2 regions of the Desulfitobacterium sp. LBE genome follow, and region 2 is predicted to be linked to the other one. Evidence: riboswitches for the same ligand, from Rfam matches in the RefSeq annotation. Region 2 holds a riboswitch; the other holds the start of a gene.

Region 1 (9,525 bases), 2.5 Mb from region 2:
TGTGAAGACCCAGACACCAAAGGTGCGCAAGTCCCGCAAGGTGATTCTGGAGCTCTTAGTGGCGAACCACCCTTTGGATTGCATGACCTGTCAGAAAATGGGAGACTGTGCGCTGGCTCAGTATGCCTATGAATATGGTGTGACTGGCGAAGATTACCGGGGAGAACGGCGTGAGCTGCCCCTTGATGACAGCAACCCCTTTATTCTCAGAGATCCGAATAAATGCATTCTCTGCGGCAAATGTGTGCGGGCCTGTGAAGAGATTCAGGGGCGAAGTGTGTTGGATTTCTTTAAACGGGGGTTTGACTCCCAGGTGGGACCGGCCTTTGATGTTCCTTATAGTGAATCGGAATGCGTTTTCTGCGGTTCCTGTGTTTCGGTTTGCCCAGTGGGAGCCTTGGTGGAGAAAAAGATGGTCGGCCAGGCTCGGGCCTGGAACATCGAAAAAGTACAGACCACCTGCCCTTTCTGCGGCACAGGCTGTAATTTTGACCTGAATGTCAGCAATGGCAAAGTGATCGGGGTAACCTCCAATCCGGAGTCACCGGTGAACGGTAAAGCCCTTTGTGTCAAGGGCCGTTTTGGCATGGATTTGATCCACAGCCCTCAGCGCCTGACCACTCCCTTGATTAAAAAGGATGGAGAATTCGTCCCGGCAGGCTGGGATGAAGCCCTTGATTTAATTGCCGCAAAGTTCTCCCAGATTAAAGAGGACTATGGACCGGATTCTTTTGCGGCACTCAGTTCGGCCCGCTGTACCAATGAAGAAAATTACCTGATGCAAAAATTTATGCGCGCAGTGATCGGAACCAATAATGTTGATCACTGCGCCCGTACCTGACACGCTCCCACTGTGGCAGGTCTTGCCACTTCATTTGGTTCAGGAGCGATGACTAATTCTATCAACGAAATCCCTAATGCCGAAGTCATGTTTGTGATTGGTTCCAATACTACAGAAGCCCATCCGATTATCGGCACCAAGATGAAGCAGGCTCTGGCCCGGGGAGCCAAGCTTATTGTAGCTGATCCGCGGGAGATCGAACTGGCCAGGGATGCTCATATCTGGATGAGATTGAAACCAGGTACGGATATTGCCCTGATCAACGGGATCATGAACATCATTGTCGAGAACGGCTGGGAGGATCGTGCCTTTATTGAGGAGCGAACCGAAGGCTATCAGGAACTCCGGGAAAATCTCAAGAAATTCCCGCCGGAAGAAGTCAGCAAAATCACTGGAGTTCCCGTGGAGCTGATGGCAGAAGCTGCCCGTCTCTACACCAGTGTGGAGCGAGCTCAGATTTTCTACACCCTGGGAATCACGGAACATGTTTGTGGTACGGATAATGTTATGTCCCTGGCCAATCTGGCCATGCTGACCGGAAATATCGGCAAAGAAAGCTCCGGGGTCAACCCGCTGCGGGGGCAGAACAATGTGCAGGGAGCTTGCGACATGGGAGCTCTGCCCAATGTTTACCCCGGCTATCAGAGTGTTACCAACCCAGAGGCACGGGCTAAGTTTGAAGAGGCCTGGGGAGTTTCCCTTAATCCCAATCAGGGCTTCATGATTCCGGATATGTTTGATTCAGCGGTCAAGAAGGAATTGCGGGCCATGTATATCATGGGCGAAGATCCTGTACTGACCGATGCCGATGCCAATCATGTGCGTAAAGGCCTGAAGGCCTTGGACTTCCTGGTTGTTCAGAACATCTTTATGTCTGAGACTGCCGAATTGGCCGATGTTATTTTACCGGGGGCCAGCTTTGCGGAAAAGGACGGTACTTTCACCAATACCGAGCGTCGGGTACAACGGGTTAACCGGGCGATTAAGCCGATCGCCAATACGAAGGCGGACTGGGAAATCATTTGCGAGCTTGCCAACCGGATGGGGTACTCGATGGCTTACCCATCGCCTGCAGAGATCATGCTGGAGGTTGCCTCCTTGGCACCGCAGTTTGCTGGTGTTACCTATGAGCGTCTGGGCAAAAAAGGCCTGCAATGGCCGGTTCCCCACGCCGAGCATCCGGGCACGAAGTTCCTGCACCAAGGGAAATTTACCCGCGGCAAAGGCGTGTTCACGGTGATTGAGCATCAACTGCCGGATGAGCTGCCCGATGAAGAGTACCCATTCCTGCTGACCACGGGTCGCAAGCTGCAGCATTATAACATCTCCACCCGTTTCTCGGCGGCGCTGGATGAGCATGCCCCCGAGGAATTGGCTGAGCTTAATCCTAAGGACGCCCGGCGATTGGGGATTCAGGATGGTGAGAAAATCAAGGTAGTTTCCCGCCGCGGTGAGGTAGTGACCAAGGTTTGGGTAACCAAACGAGTTCCGCCAGGGGTGCTCTTTATGACCCTGCACTATAGGGAGTCACCGACCAATGTCTTAACCAATGGGGCGTATGATAAAGTAACCAAGACCTACGAATATAAGGTCTGTGGTGTGCGTGTGGAAGCTTTGAAGTAATTTAAGCGCAGTTGGCCTATCCTCGAAGTGGATAAGAATAGGAGAGTGCCTGGCTATATCCAGTATATAGCGTAGGGCACTCTCTTTTTGTTACAGAAAAAAGGCAGCAATGGTTAAAACCTTCTAGAGCTCCACCCTAGGCATGTTTTCGCTATCTGTGTTACAATATAAGACAAAAGCTTAAACGTTGATAGAGATAAGGGAGACATAGGATATGGGTGCTGATTATGGACAAACCCTTCTGCCGATGACCGGGATTATTCTGGCCGGTGGGAAAAGTTCCCGCATGGGTTGCAACAAGGCTTTTATTGAATGGGATGGGGCACCGCTTATCGAACACAGCTTAGCTGTCTTCAATGCGGTTTTTGCGGAAGTGATGATTAGCAGCAATCATCCGGAGCTTTACGCTGACTATGGAGTAAAGGTGATCAAGGATAATTATCCGGATCATGGGCCATTAGGTGGACTGGAAGCATGCCTGCGGGAAGCCCGTTATGATTATGCATTTTTTGCTGCTTGCGATATGCCTTTTTTGAATACAGAGGTGATTCGATTTATGGCTGAAGAAATTAAAGGCGAGGATATTTTAGTCCCCGAGATTGAGGGTGTAGTTCACCCTCTTCATGCTTTTTACCACAAGAATTGCCTCCCCTTGCTTGCCGAGAGCTTAAAGGCAAAGCATCTTAAACTGACAAAACTTGTTCAGCAATACAGCAGAGTGCGTTATCTAAGGGAGAAGGATTTCCGGGATTTTCCCGCAATACATCTTTTTTTAAGCAATATGAATACCCCTCAGGAGTGCCTGGAGCTGCGGCAACACAATAGTCATAGTATTTAATGCTGTAAAAAGAACATTCTTTATTATTTTTAATGGAAAAAATGTTATTTATCTGGAATATATTAAGAAATATTAATAAGGATTAAGAAATATTATTGCTTTGAACTCTTTTGGCAATCTCCAAAATGGTGTATACTACAAGTAGTTACATTCATTCTGCTATAATTATTTTGAAACATGGAATAATGAGCAAATAGAATATGTTTATGTGCTCCGAAACTGGAAACCTAAAGTTAGCTATGGTTTACCAGTCGTGCATTCTGCACCGGGTATTATTGGAAACAGTAATGCCTCCCATTTGGAAAGGAGTCTGTAGGGTATGCGGGAGCTCCGCGGTTTTACAGACCGTGGGGCTTATTTATTTTGTGGAATAATGAACGTGAAGGTGAGGGGAATCTATGCAAGATCAATATCGGCGCCAGATCGAATACCTGAGGATTTCCATTACAGATCGCTGCAATTTACGATGTAAATATTGCATGCCCGCTGAAGGAGTCCAATGGATTCCTCATGAGCGCATCTTAACCTATGAGGAAATATTGCGTGTCATGCGGATTAGCACCACATTGGGCTTTAGACGGTTCCGCATCACCGGCGGGGAACCCTTAATCAGGGCCGGAGTTCTGGAATTTTTGCAGAATGCCTCGCAAATTCCAGGAGTGGAAGATTTGATGCTGACCACCAATGGGATACTTCTTGCGGACATGGCGGAAGATCTGAAAAAGGCGGGAGTTAATCGGGTCAATATAAGCCTGGATACTTTCAATGAAGATAGGTTCCGGGAACTTACCCGTGGTGGGGATATTAAGAAAGTCTTTCAGGGAATACACCGCTCTCTCGAAGTAGGGCTGCATCCGGTTAAACTCAATGTGGTGGTGGTTCGTGATTTCAATAGCCATGAGCTGCCCCGTTTTATGGAATTAGCTCGTGACTATCCACTTCATGTTCGCTTTATCGAATTGATGCCTATCGGGATCAGCTCGGATAAACGCAGTGATTTTGTATCTATCGATGAGATGAAAGCGATACTGGGTTTAGAAGGCCTTAAAGCCACTCACGATATTCAAGGAGGAGGTCCTGCGGAATATATCACTTCAGAGGGTTTTAAGGGCAGTGTGGGCTTTATCAGCGCTATCAGCAAGCATTTCTGCAGCACTTGCAATCGAATTCGCCTGACGCCTGACGGGAAGCTGCGCCTGTGCTTACACAGTTCCAAAGAAGTGGATTTTCGTGCAGTGCTTCGCTCCAACAAGAGTGATGACGAGGTCAGGGATGTTTTTGCCCAGGCGATTTGGAATAAGCCGGCTGAACATCATATGAATGATCAGGCCTGGCAGGATCAACGGATTATGTCCCAGATTGGAGGATAATTATGGAACTGACACATTTTGATGAAGAAGGCCGGGCACGTATGGTGGATGTCTCGGATAAGGCGGAGACGACCCGGGTGGCTACGGCCCGGGGTAAGGTGGAAATGCAGGCGGAGACTTTGGAGAGGATTCGCTCAGGACAGATTGCCAAAGGGGATGTGTTGGCGGTGGCCCAGGTCGCGGGAATCATGGCAGCCAAACAAACTTCAAATGTGATTCCTATGTGTCACCCTCTGGCTATTACCGGAGCAAAGCTGAATTTCGAAATTGTCCCTCCCGGAACCATAGAAATCGAAGGAATTGTCAAAGTCACGGGTAAAACCGGGGTTGAGATGGAAGCGCTTACGGCTGTCAGTGTTGCTGCCTTAACTATTTATGATATGTGCAAGGCTATCGACAAGACCATGGTCATCGGCGATATCCGGCTTATGGAAAAAACCGGCGGCAAGAGCGGGCATTTTATTCGCGAAGATCACTTAAAGGGCACAACTTAATAGATAAATTCGAATGATTTAAAATAAATTAGGAGGAATGATGATGGCGAAGATTATCGCAGTTTGTACAAGTGAGAAAAAAGGGATGCGGAAAAAAAATGTAGGGGAGGGAGTACTGAAGGTTGATTTTGGTATCGAAGGAGATGCTCATGGCGGGGATTGGCATCGTCAGGTAAGCTTGCTGGCGATGGAAAGCATCAAGAAGATGCAGGATATGGGACTTGATGTAGGACCGGGAGATTTTGCCGAGAATTTAACCACTGAAGGAATCGATCTGGTGAGCCTGCCCCTGGGCACAAAATTAAAGATAGGTGAAACCGGCGTGGGCGAAGTGACACAGATCGGCAAAGAATGTCACACCCGATGTGCTATTTATTATCAAGCGGGGGACTGTGTTATGCCCAAGGAAGGGATCTTCATCCGTGTTCTGGAAGGCGGCTCTATTAATGTGGGAGATAGTGTTGAGGTGATGGAGTAATGCTGAGGGTTGGGGTTATAACCGCCAGTGATAAAGGATCTCAGGGGCAAAGAGAGGATCTTTCCGGTGCTGTTCTCAAGGAACTGGTGAAAGAGATTGACGGCGAGGTCGTTCTCTATACCATTCTTCCGGATGATCAGGAGCTTTTGGCCCAAACTATGAAAAAGTGGGCCGATGAAGAGGGCTTAGATCTCATTCTGACCACAGGTGGCACGGGTTTCTCCTTGCGTGATGTTACCCCGGAGGCGACGATTGCTATTGCGGATCGTATGGTCCCCGGGATTGCTGAAGTGATGCGTTATGAAAGCTACAAAATTACTCCGAAGGCTATGTTAAGCCGGGCAGTAGCGGCCTTGCGCAAGCAGACTCTAATCATCAATATGCCGGGTTCGCCTAAGGCCTGTAAGGAGTGTTGGGCAGCCCTTGTCCCTGCTTTGCCCCATGGAATTCAGATCCTCAAAGGGGAGGCCAGCGAGTGTGCTGTGCCTGTTCATCAATAGGCATCTTCAGCGTGTTTTTGAGATTTTTTAGGTTCAATTCAATATAAAAATTTTTTTGCTTGTCACTCCTGTCCTTTTCCTGCGTACTCTATAGTAAGGGAAAGTGGAAATGGGGTGACATTGTTTTGAAGGCGATTGCTTTTATTGATTATGAAAATATATGGACTGGACTCTTTGAACAAGGTTATGAATTAACTCCGGAAATCCTTATGGAATCCATTCAACTGTATGCCAAGAAAAACGACTATGTTCTATCTGCTATTTATCTCTATGCTAATTTCGATCGGGAAGAATTCTGGCGTGCCCAGACTTCTTTTGAGAAGATTCATGTATATACACGCCATGTGTACGGAAAAAACAATTTTGCCAGTACAGGATTAAGGCGAAATGCGGCGGATGTGGAGCTCATATTGGAAGCGCAGGAGATCTTGCTCACCCGTACCGCAACCTTTGATGTGTTTCTTCTTCTAACTGGGGATGGAGATTTTTTGCCTTTACTTCGCAAAGTAAGGGCCTGGGGAAAAGATGTTAAAGTTATCGGCGTGAAGGGAAGCATGCACCACGAACTTCAAGCCTTCAGTGATTCCGGGGACTTTTTCGGTGAGTTTCTCCCTCAGGAGCGACCGCAGGAATATGAGCCTGAAAAGGATCTTGAACAAGCAATCTCAATCATAGCTCAGCTTCAGCTAAGCATGACGTATATTGCTTCCACCAAAGCGAGGCTCGCCCTGTCGGATCATCTGGGAGTTACCATATCCCAAGTGAAAGAGCTTATTCGCTACGCATTAAGAGAGGGGATTCTTCTTGAACAAGAATATGCCGATTCCAGTTTAAAGATCGGTAAAACCAAGGTCTATCTTTTGAATCTTGACCATTCTATGGTTCAAGTTGTTCTGGGTTCCGCAATCGAAGAGATTCGCAAACGCTATGAGAAATTAAGAACTCATTGATGGTTTGCCGTGTAAAATTGAGCAGGCACGGCATAGGGTAATAAAAGAATGAGAAGAAGGGGTATCTGGCCGGGAGGGCTGGATATCCCTTCTTCTTAGATGCCGTGATGATTTTTTGTCCAAAGGATGAATAAACCCCCCGGGGACTGGTCAATATATTGCTTAGTGAATGCAAGTCGAAGCTATGAGATTCTGTCAATTTAAGAGTGATGCAATAAGGGGAAGATATAAGGAGAAAATAGAAGGTTTTCGCTTGTAAATCTCTTAAAAATGCAAATGACAGGATTTGATTTCTTCATCCACCTTGCATATTATTATAGTATGATGTTAGCACTCAATAGGAATGAGTGCTAACAATATCAAAATAATATTTGAGTTCTTAAGGAGGGACTTTCTTCAATGAACATTAAGCCTCTAGGTGATCGGGTAGTCATTAAAGCACTCCCCATGGAAGAAAAGACAAAAAGCGGAATCATCATGCCGGATACGGCTAAAGAAAAGCCTCAAGAAGGTGAAGTCGTTGCAGTAGGACCTGGAAAAATGGAAAAAGGAGAGCGCATCGTCCTGGATGTTAAAGTGGGTGACCGCGTGATTTATTCCAAATATGCCGGTACTGAAGTAAAGTATGATGGTCAAGAGTATCTTATTCTTAAGGAAACTGACATTTTAGCGGTTATTGGCTAAGATAATACTCTTTGCTTTATTCACTTAATGAACTTGACATTGTACAGTGTTTTTTACTTATTGACCCTTGAATTTTGGATTTTTAAGGAGGAACTTACAGGTGGCAAAACAAATCGTTTTCAATGAAGAAGCTCGCCGCGCATTAGAGCGTGGTGTTAATGCCCTGGCTGAGTCTGTCCGGGTAACTCTTGGACCTAAAGGCCGTAATGTGGTTTTGGACAAAAAATTCGGCGCTCCTTTGATTACCAATGATGGTGTAACCATCGCCCGGGAAATTGAGCTGGAAGATCCATTCGAGAATATGGGTGCCCAACTTGTCAAGGAGGTTGCAACCAAAACCAATGATGTAGCAGGGGATGGAACCACCACTGCAACTGTATTGGCCCAAGCGATTATCCGTGAAGGCTTAAAGAATGTAGCTGCCGGTGCTAATCCTATGGGCATCAAGCGGGGCATTGAGAAGGCTGTTGAATCTGTTGTCGAGGATATTAAAACCAATGCTAAACCCATTGAAAGCAAGGAATCTATCGCTCAAGTAGCTTCTATCTCCGCCGGCGATGACAACATCGGCGTTCTGATTTCTGATGCTATGGAAAAGGTCGGCAAAGACGGCGTAATCACCGTAGAAGAAGCTAAAGGAATGACCACCGAGCTCAAAGTTGTCGAAGGTATGCAATTTGACCGGGGCTATCTCTCTGCATATATGATCACCGATACCGATAAGATGGAAGCTATTTTAAATGATCCTTACATCTTAATTACCGATAAAAAGATTGGCGCTATCGCCGACATTCTCCCTGTTCTTGAGAAAGTCGTTCAAGCCGGCCGTCAACTTCTGATTATTGCCGAAGATATCGAAGGGGAAGCTTTGGCTACCCTCATTCTGAACAAACTCCGCGGAACCTTTACCTGCGTTGCTGTAAAAGCTCCTGGCTTCGGTGATCGCCGTAAGGCAATGCTGGAAGATATCGCGATTCTCACTGGTGGTACCGTCATTACCGAAGATCTTGGCTTAAAGCTGGAAAACACTACGATTGATATGCTGGGCCGTGCTCGTCAAATTCGCGTAACTAAAGAAGAAACCACCATTGTCGAGGGATCCGGTTCTCAAGATGATATTAAGAGCCGTGTGGAAGCCATTAAAAAGCAAATCGATGAAACGACTTCTGATTTCGACCGGGAAAAACTTCAAGAGCGTTTGGCTAAATTAGCCGGCGGTGTTGCTGTGATTCAAGTAGGTGCTGCAACAGAAGTTGAAATGAAAGAAAAGAAACTCCGCATTGAAGATGCTTTAGCTGCAACCCGCGCAGCAGTTGAAGAAGGTATCGTAGCCGGTGGTGGCTGCGCGTTAGTGGATGCTGCTAAAGCCCTTGACAGCCTTAAGCTTACCGGAGACGAAAAGACCGGTGTAGCTATTGTCTATCGTGCCTTAGAAGAGCCTCTCCGTCAAATTGCCAATAATGCAGGATTCGAAGGCTCCATCGTTGTGGAGAAGGTTCGCAATGGCGGCCGTGGGGTAGGATTCAACGCTCTGACCGAAACATATGAAGATATGATTGCTGCCGGTATCGTTGACCCCGCTAAAGTGACGCGCTCTGCTCTGCAGAATGCAGCTTCCATCGCTGCTATGCTCCTTACTACCGAGTGCTTAGTTTCCGATATCCCATCAAAGGATAATGGTGCGGCTGCTATGGCTGGTATGGGCGGCATGGGTGGCATGGGCGGAATGATGTAAGCCTAAATCACA
Region 2 (9,525 bases):
TTGCTTCCCACAAGCCTGCGGGCCAGATGAGGAATGACCAAACCGACCCAGCCGATCACGCCGCTTACCGAGACGCTGGCCGCCGTAACAAAGGTGGCACAGATGATGACCAGCAGGCGGATTTGTTTGGCATTGACCCCCATAGTTTTGGCTTCATCATCACCAAGGGTGAGTATGTTGAGCCGCCAGCGCAGGAGCAGCAAGGGGATCAAGCCGACGGCCATAGGCAGAACTGCGAAAGCAATATCGCTTAGTTTCGACCCGGATAAACTGCCCATCAGCCAATACGTGATCACCGGCAGTTGATCATTAGGGTCGGCGACCAACTTAATAAACGAGGTACCGGCTGAAAAAAGTGAACTCACCATGATTCCGGCTAAGATCAAACCAAGCAGATTGTTGCCCTTGGCTTTTTTACTGATAAAATAAATAATAGCTACAGTAAGGAGGCTGAAGGTAAAAGCACTCAGAATGATTAAGCTATTGCCGCCGTGATGAAGTATAGCCAGGGCAGCACCAAAGGCAGCTCCTGATGAGGCTCCCAGAATATCCGGAGAGGCCATGGGATTCTGAAAAACGCCCTGATAGGCAGCTCCCGCAGCCGATAGACAGCAGCCGACCAAACAAGCCAAAAGAATTCGTGGTAACCGAATGTTGATCAGCACGATTTCCAAACGGTCGGCCCAAAATTGCTCGACGGGAAAAATTTTAGATAAGAGAATTCCGAACAATTCCTTGGGCGGAATGGGATAACGGCCAAGCTGAAAAGAGATAATGATGGTGATCAGTAAAAGGATGCCAAGACCTACGACCATAGAGATGCCTTGGTTTTTACGCTTCATTTTGTTACCGCCTTTAAAAATAAACTGGAGACATTTTTCACTGGGGACATTTTTCACGAGGAATGGGTTAAGTGAAGTAATTTGTTGGAATTTAATATTCACTAAGATTATACAAGTATAAAAAAGTTAAGTCAACGAATATGAGTGAACTAAAATAGATATGAATTAATTAAAATAAACTGGAAATAGAGTTTGATTGGTTGTAAGATAAAAATAAAGTGAAATATATATTGTTATGTATATTTGTATTGGTTTAAATTTAGGGCTGGTGCAAAGGCCAGTTCTTGGCAGAGATATTTCCTAATATAGTGGGTGATGTGGCGCCCGGGCTTGGAGGAGGTTGTCCATGAAACTTATTACTGTGGCGGGGCCCCCGTCATCAGGCAAGACTTCGGTCATCTTAAGGCTGGTTGAGTCTATGCCGGAAAAGAAGAAGATCGGTGTCGTAAAATTTGACTGTTTGACTTCTTTTGATAATTTGAGCTATGAAGAGGCAGGGATCCCTGTGCAGACCGGTTTTTCAGGGAAGATCTGCCCGGATCATTTCTTTGTCAGCAATATTGAAGATGCGGTACAGTGGGGGATTCAATCAGGTTTTGAACTGCTGATCACGGAAAGTGCGGGGTTATGCAACCGTTGTTCCCCTTATATCAAAGGTATCCTGTCCATTTGTGTCATCGATAATCTATCAGGTATCAATACCCCCCGCAAAATTGGGCCGATGCTGAAATTTGCCGATATCGTCGTGGTTACCAAAGGGGATATTGTCTCCCAGGCCGAGCGGGAAGTTTTTGCCTTTAATATCACTCAGGTCAATCCCGCCGCCCGGATTGTCTTTGTCAATGGCATTACCGGACAAGGGGCTTTTATTCTTGCCAAGCATTTGCAGCAGGCCAGGGACATTGAAACCACCCGGGATATGAAACTGCGCTTTACCACACCGGCGGCCGTCTGTTCCTACTGCACAGGTGAGACGAGGATTGGGGAGCCTTATCAGATGGGAATGATGAAGAAGATGGAGTTTGGCAATGATGAAAAGCAATGATTTTTTACACCTGGTCCATAACCAAAGCCTAAAGGATGTGCTTAAGGAGTATCCGATCGGAGCCGATTTTCTGACCAATTTGCGCTTGGGTGATATCAAGGCCGAACTGACCCTGCCGGAGGCATTGCAGGAAGCGGATGAGGAAACTCTCGCCGAGTTTGGCATGGACCCCTTCGGAGTAGTGCAGGGTTTTTGTCAGTTTCTTGAAACCTTTTCCCTGCAGAAAGGTTCCCGCACGGTGATTTCTTTTCTGACCATCCACGGGGGATACAATAAGCGGAAAGAACCTGAGGACATCAACTTTACCATTTATCCCGGCGAGATTATCAGTATTGTCGGCCCAACCGGCTCAGGAAAGAGCCGGCTGCTCAATGATATCGAGTGTCTGGCTCAAGGAGATACACCCACCGGCCGAGTGATCCGGATCAATGGCGCGGAACTGGATGATCTCCAGCGTTTTGAGATGGAAGGAAAATTGGTGGCTCAGCTGTCCCAGAACATGAACTTCGTCATGGATTTGACGGTTCGTGAGTTTTTGGAAATGCATGCCAAGAGCAGGCTGATTCCTCATGCGCAGGATGTAATTGGCCGATGTTTTCAATGTGCCAATGATCTGGCGGGAGAAAAATTTTCCGAGGAGACGAAAGTAACCCAACTCAGCGGCGGACAATCCCGGGCCTTGATGATCGCCGACACAGCGTTTATCAGCGAGTCTCCTATCGTTTTGATTGATGAAATAGAGAACGCAGGGATAGATCGGAGGCAAGCCATCACCCTCTTGGCCCATCGGGAAAAGATCATCTTGATTTCCACCCATGATCCCCTCCTGGGCTTAAGCGCCGATAAACGGATTGTGATTAAGGACGGTGGAATCGCCAAAGTCATCCATACAACAGAGGAAGAAAGAGCCAGCCTCAAAACCATCGAAAAACTGGATAATGTCCTGGGGGAACTGAGAAACCGCCTGCGCTTGGGAGAGATGATTGACCGGCTGCCGGAGTGGGCGGCTCTTGAGTGACGATTGACAATGAATAACGATTGAACGATGAGAAACCATTGAACAATGAGGAAAAGAGGTGCGGAAGATGTGGGAAATCTATGACGCCATGATCAACGGGATTCCTGAAGATTTTTTGGTGGATGAGCTGGTCTGCGGAACGACTCATTCTGTGGTTCGCAGCGGGAACGGCGTGGGCCTGGGGCCCAATCGTCCCTTTGAAACAAGAATGCCTATGCTCACCCAAAATTTGCTGGGCCTGCCCCTGCGGGTGGCAGCAGGCTGTGTCAAGTCCTGGAATTATGTAGAGGCTTCTATCGGATTGGCGGCGATCAACGCTTATTACAATAATCCTCAAGTAGCCAGAGAACATGGTGTAATTTTCTCCGATGCCAAAAGGGTCGAGGACCGCATGAACGACCCCTTTATCATGTCTCAGAATGAAGTGAAAGGCAAAAAGGTTGGGGTGGTGGGTCATTTCCCCCATTTGGAAAGCCTTCTGGAGCCGATCTGCGATCTTTCTATTCTGGAGTGGAGTCCGGAGGAAGGGGACTATCCCCTGCCGGCCAGTGAATTTATCCTGCCGGAGTGTGACTATGTCTATATCACTTGCGCTTCGGTAGTGGATAAGACGCTGCCCAGGCTTCTGGAATTGTCAAAGAACGCCCGGCGGATCACGTTGGTTGGCCCGGGGACCCCGCTGGCTCCTGTACTTTTTGAGCATGGGCTTCAAGAGCTTTCGGGCTTTATGGTTAAAGATAATGCCCGGGCTTTTCGAATCGTAGCCGGGGCCGAGAAAGTGAAGATATATTCCGCGGGACAGAAGGTGACCATAAAAAAATAAGCAAGGGGGAGCAGGATGAATTTCGAATGGAATGAAAATACGGTGAGATGGTATCAGGACGCAGAAAGGTATACCGGTTTTTTCAAGAATATTGCTGAGTTGGTAGGGCCTAAAGTGGCGGAGCACTCTTCTTTATGTGATATTGGCTGCGGCATAGGACTGGTGGATTTAGAGCTGAGCAAAACCATTGACAGTATTACCTGCATAGATAAGAATCCCTATGCCATTGAGATACTTAAACAAAGAATTCAGGCCGAAAATATCAGGAACATCACTCCTTTGCTGATGGATTGCAATGCCATCGAGGCGGGGTGGGATGTTATCTTGATCAGCTTCTTCGGCAGCCGTGAGTTGGAACAATTTTTGCCCCGCTGTAAAAAACTCATCGCTGTGGTGGGCAGAAAGAGCCAGACAGAGCTCTATCCGGAAAAGTATCGGAAATTCCAGAAAAACACCTCTGAAGAGGTAGAGGGAAATTTGAACAGCAAGGGAATAGCTTATTCCCTAACCGAAACGGCTTTTGAATTTGGCCAGCCCTTTCGGTCGGAGGAAGATGCCCGGGCTTTTATCAGGACCCAATCCCATGATATCAACCCCGGAGATTTGGCAGGTTTTCTATCGGAACGTCTTGTGGAAACAGGCAAAGCAGATTTTCCCCTCTATCTGCCGCGCCAAAAGGCTGTAGGAATATTTGAAATCGAAGGGAGGCTGTAAATGCACATCTTTTTGACCGGGGAGATCCAAGTGGGCAAAAGTACCATCGTCGATAAAGCACTGGCTCTTTGCCAGGTAACCTACGCAGGATTCAGAACCTACTTTGGCCCGGACAGAGGTTCTCCCAACCGGCGGCTTTATCTGGCTGCAGCCTCGGGAGAGAAGGTCTATCAGGAAGAAAACAGTGTGGTTCATTTTTGTGAAAATAGTCCCCCCCAAGTCTTTACAGAGCGGTTTGATGGGTATGGGGCAGAACTCGTTCGCTGTGGCGGAAACCAGGCTCAACTTATCGTGATGGATGAATGCGGCAGCCTGGAACGGGAGGCTCTTGTCTTTCAGCAGGAGATCTTAGCAGCCATAGAAGGTCCGGTTCCGATTCTTGGCGTGATCAAGCAGGCCAGCAACGGCTGGACGGATCGGATAAGATGTCATCCCAAGGTAAAGCTGGTTTCCGTGTGCCGGGAAAACCGGGATGCGCTCCCTCACATCATCGCCTTGTATTTGCAGCAGTGTTTATAATGATTAAAATCAATCTGATCAAAACCTATTGAAACATAACTAAACCCAATATATAATAAGAATAGTGATTGAGAAAAACTTCATAATGATCTCCGAGCCGGAGCAACCTAAAGAGTCATCCATGGTTGGTCGGCCAGGGCTGTACGCCCTCGGGGTATATCCAGAAATGGCTATGCCTTCACGTTTGAAAAGGAGGTGGATTCCCAATATGTTGGGTTTAATAGAGGTTCCACTTTCGTTAAAGTGGAACCTTTTAACGTTTAAAGATCGGTTGGACTGGAGCCCGCCAACATGGAGAAAGAAGGTTGGTCAACAATGGGATTGAATTGTATGAAAATGATGGGGATACCGACTTTTGCGGAAAGACCCGATGCCGAATATTTGTTTTTTCCCGGATGTAATCCCTTTGCTGACAGGTCAAAAGGGGAATGGAATATGGTCTGTATGCAGTTGCTTAGGGATAGAAAAATTGATTTTGCCGTTCTGGGTAAAGATCAGTGGTGTTGTGGGGATAAAGCCTGCCAATTGGGCTATGGAGAGCTTTCGGGTTTAATAAGCCAAAGAAATATCACTGCTTGGCAGGAGTTGAAAATAAAGAAGATCGTAACAAGTTGTCCCCGCTGTTTTTATAACTTCCAGCATAAATATCGCCGGTATGGCGGAAACTTCGAAGTTATCCTGCTTTCTAGGCCTTGTGATGAGAAACTGAGTATCCAGACTTTACAGGAAGGGGTTTGGTAAAATGAAGTTAGCGATTATAGGCGGATATAATTTTGAGCGGCACAGCAAATCCATGGGCAAGCTGAAAAATATCGAACTGCGCTTCCACGACGGCGTGCCAAAAAAAAACAACAAAAAGGTATTGGAAAACCTCATCAAGGACACAGATTGTGTGATTATCGTGCAAATGGTCTGTTCCCATTCCAGCATGTGGGATGCCAAAGATGTGGCCAGAAAATATAATAAGAAGATCTACTACTCCCAGGCGAAGGGACTTGCTTCAGTTTTGAGTATGATTGAAAAAGAGCATGGGATTAGGACGGCTTAGTTTGACAAAAGAATCAAATCATACTATAATTATTTCCAAATTGAATCTTATGGTGTGATGATGAGAGGAAGATTCGGGTATCCCTTAAGAGAGTTTGGCAGGGTGGAAACCAGACGGGTAAGCGGATCAGGGCACTTGGAGCACGTTTTAAAGAAGGAGGATTTCCTTGAGAGCTGCCTTTTCAGGAGTTTGGGAACCAGGCGGCTTATATGGAGATCAAGCAGGGTGGAACCGCGGGAAGGATACTCTCGTCCCTGTAGCGAAAGCTACGGGACGGGAGTTTTTTGCATTACAGGAAGCACAAAGACAACCAGGCAGCCGCCTTTGCCAGCCAAGTTTTCTTTAATGTCCCGGTAGCTCAAGAGATTAGGTAGTAAAAAATAGGGAGGTTAACCATGAAATTTCAGGACATGATCCTTTCCCTGAATCAATTTTGGGGAGAACAAGGGTGCATCATTGCTCAGCCTTATGATATGGAAAAAGGCGCCGGAACCTTTAATCCCAACACCTTCTTGCGTGCCCTGGGGCCTGAACCGTGGAAAGTGGCTTATATTGAGCCTTCCCGCCGTCCTACGGATGGACGCTATGGAGAAAACCCCAATCGTTTACAGCATTATTTTCAATACCAGGTTATTATTAAGCCTTCGCCGGATAATATTCAGGAGCTCTATCTGCAAAGCCTGGAACGTTTGGGAGTTAACCCCAAAGAACATGATATTCGCTTTGTGGAAGACAACTGGGAGTCGCCGACCCTGGGGGCCTGGGGGTTAGGTTGGGAAGTTTGGCTGGATGGCATGGAAGTCACTCAGTTCACCTACTTCCAACAATGCGGGGGGATTGACTGCAAACCGGTCTGTGCCGAGATCACCTACGGTCTCGAGCGTTTGGCCATGTATATTCAAAATAAAGAGAGTGTCTATGATATTGAGTATGTAGGAGATATCACTTACGGCGATATCTACCTCCAAAACGAGATTGATTATTCTCATTACAATTTTGAAGCCGCCGATGTGGAAGCCCTGCAAACCTGGTTTGAAATGTATGAGAAGGAAGCCATTCGAATCGTGGAGAAAGGATTGGTCCTTCCTGCTTATGATTATGTCCTGAAATGCTCCCATACCTTCAACCTTCTCGATGCCCGCGGAGCCATCAGTGTGACTGAGCGGACGGGCTATATCGCCCGGGTCCGCAATTTGGCCCGTCTCTGTGCTCAGGCCTATGTGGAGCAGCGGGAACGCTTAGGCTACCCCTTACTCAAAGAACAGTCCGGAAAGGAGGCCGAATAAGATGGCTAAGGATTTTCTCTTAGAGATCGGCACAGAAGAGATCCCGGCGAAATTTGCCCCGGGAGTGCTGAACCAACTTCGTGAGCAAGCCCAGAAATACTGCCAGGAGCTGCGTCTGGATTATCAAGACCTGAAAGTTTACACTACACCCCGGCGTTTTGCCGTGCTTATTCAAGGCCTGGCCGAAAAACAAACGGATTTTACAGCAGAGGTCAAAGGGCCTGCCGTCAAAGCGGCCTATGATGCGGAGGGAAACCCTACTAAGGCTGCTCAAGGCTTTGCCCGGGGGCAAGGGGTGGAGCCCAAGGATCTTTTCGTTCAGGAATTAAACGGTGTGTCCTATGTCTATGCCCGGAAATTTGAGCTGGGCCAGCCTACCTTGCAATTATTGCCCAAGCTTTGCACCGATTTGATCACCGGACTGCATTTTCCCAAGCCGATGCGCTGGGCCGACCTGGAGTTCCGCTTTGCCCGCCCCATTCGCTGGATCGTTGCCTTATTCGGCAGTGAGGTCATCCCCTTTGAGTTTGTGGGGCTGGCATCGGGAAAAGCCTCCCGGGGGCATCGTACCTTAGGCGGACCTGTAACTTTGGATAGCCCGGCGGACTATGAAAAACAAATGCTCCAGGCCTTTGTCATGGTGGACCCGGAGCAGCGCCGGCAATCCGTCTGGGAGCAAATCCATGCCCTCGCCGCTAAAGTGGGGGGAGATGTGGAGAAGGATGACGATCTTCTGGATGAAGTAACCCATATCATCGAATACCCTACCGCTCTGCTCGGCGAAGTGGCTCCGAATTATATGCATCTGCCGGAACCGGTGATCACCACTCCCATGAAAGAGCATCAGCGTTATTTCCCCGTACGGGATAAGGAAGGCAAGCTGCTTCCCTATTTCATTACCGTACGCAATGGGGATGATCATGCCCTGGCGAAGGTCAAGGCCGGGAATGAGAAAGTTCTCAAAGCCCGCTTGGAAGATGCGGCCTTCTATTATCGTGAAGACCAAAAAACACCTCTTGCTGTGCTGGTCGAAAAGCTGGATAAAGTCACCTACCATGAGAAATTAGGCAGTGTCCGCCAGCGGGTGGAGCGGATTCGGACCCTGGCCCGGGGGATAGCAGCTCGATTGGGGATGGAGAGCGAAAAGCAGGACTTGGTTGAGCGGACGGCACTGCTGGCCAAAGCGGATCTGGTGACGTTGATGGTCTATGATTTCCCGGAGCTTCAAGGGATTATGGGAGCGGATTATGCCCGCATGGTTGGTGAAAAGCCCGAAGTGTGCACAGGGATTCTCGAGCATTATCAACCTCGTTTCGCCGGGGATGAATTGCCGCAATCCTACACTGGGCAAATCGTCAGTGTTGCCGATAAGCTGGATGCTATTGTGGGTGCCTTTGGCATCGGGATTCAGCCTACCGGGTCTCAGGACCCCTATGCCTTAAGACGCCAGGCTCAAGGGGTCGTAGGGATCATTCTGGAAGCAGGCTGGGATATCTCTTTGGAACAGCTGATTGCTGCTTCTTATGTGAACTTTGCTGAGCAAGGAATCAGTCTGCTTCCTTTAGCCGATCTGCAAAGTGCTCTCCAGGATTTCTTCCAGCAGCGGCTGCGCTTTGTGCTTCAGGAGCAAGGGGCGCGTTACGATACCCTTGATGCGGTCCTCGCCCAGGGCAGCAATCAGATCACGCGGGCAGCCAGGAAGGCCCAAGTTCTGGCGGCCAAGCGGGAAACAACGGAGTTTGTTCCCTACTCCCAAGCTTATATTCGCTGCTTGAATCTCAGTAAAAAGGCTCAAACTCAGCCTTTGGACCCTAAGAATCTTATCGATCCTACAGAAATTGCCCTGGCTGCAGCTCTTGTCCAGAGACAGGAAGCTTTTGCCGCCCTGATTGAAAAGGGTGACTACGCAGAAGCCTATGCTTTGGCTTCTGAACTCATCCCCATGATTGAAGCATTATTTAATGCAGTCATGATCATGGTGGAAGATGAGATCCTCAAGCAAGCCCGTCTGGCTCTCCTCGGTGAATGTGTCGCCATCCTCGGCTGCCTGGGAGATCTCAGCCTCTTAGCATAATTGGATAAGCCACTGCGGCGCTTTTGCATAATTTCAGCAGAAGCGCCGTTATTTTTTTTTGAATTGGATACTATAAGTTGAAGGAAATAGAAAAATTGTGTGGAATATTTATCTGTGTTACGCAGATTAGTATGTCACATTTGGCACGTATAAGGA

Evidence for each region. A riboswitch is a leader RNA that binds a small molecule or an ion and turns the genes downstream of it on or off. The one in region 2 is predicted to bind molybdenum cofactor.
Region 1: another riboswitch for molybdenum cofactor. It lies ahead of moaA (GTP 3',8-cyclase MoaA); the one in region 2 lies ahead of DESLBE_RS21600 ((Fe-S)-binding protein).

The regions. Positions count from the first base shown of each region.
Region 1 is NZ_VLKD01000001.1:2,064,867-2,074,391, reverse strand. It holds gene fdhF (formate dehydrogenase subunit alpha) at 1-2,464, shown strand, start outside; gene DESLBE_RS09835 (molybdenum cofactor guanylyltransferase) at 2,679-3,302, shown strand; molybdenum cofactor riboswitch at 3,502-3,628, shown strand; gene moaA (GTP 3',8-cyclase MoaA) at 3,701-4,672, shown strand; gene moaC (cyclic pyranopterin monophosphate synthase MoaC) at 4,675-5,166, shown strand; gene DESLBE_RS09820 (MOSC domain-containing protein) at 5,210-5,644, shown strand; gene DESLBE_RS09815 (MogA/MoaB family molybdenum cofactor biosynthesis protein) at 5,644-6,144, shown strand; gene DESLBE_RS09810 (NYN domain-containing protein) at 6,270-7,094, shown strand; gene groES (co-chaperone GroES) at 7,494-7,778, shown strand; gene groL (chaperonin GroEL) at 7,879-9,513, shown strand.
Region 2 is NZ_VLKD01000001.1:4,586,295-4,595,819, forward strand. It holds gene DESLBE_RS21570 (iron ABC transporter permease) at 1-842, opposite strand, end outside; gene DESLBE_RS21575 (GTP-binding protein) at 1,189-1,887, shown strand; gene DESLBE_RS21580 (ABC transporter ATP-binding protein) at 1,874-2,905, shown strand; gene DESLBE_RS21585 (DUF364 domain-containing protein) at 2,973-3,728, shown strand; gene DESLBE_RS21590 (class I SAM-dependent methyltransferase) at 3,744-4,442, shown strand; gene DESLBE_RS21595 (nucleoside-triphosphatase) at 4,443-4,961, shown strand; molybdenum cofactor riboswitch at 5,040-5,172, shown strand; gene DESLBE_RS21600 ((Fe-S)-binding protein) at 5,253-5,702, shown strand; gene DESLBE_RS21605 (DUF2325 domain-containing protein) at 5,704-6,009, shown strand; gene glyQ (glycine--tRNA ligase subunit alpha) at 6,405-7,295, shown strand; gene glyS (glycine--tRNA ligase subunit beta) at 7,297-9,369, shown strand.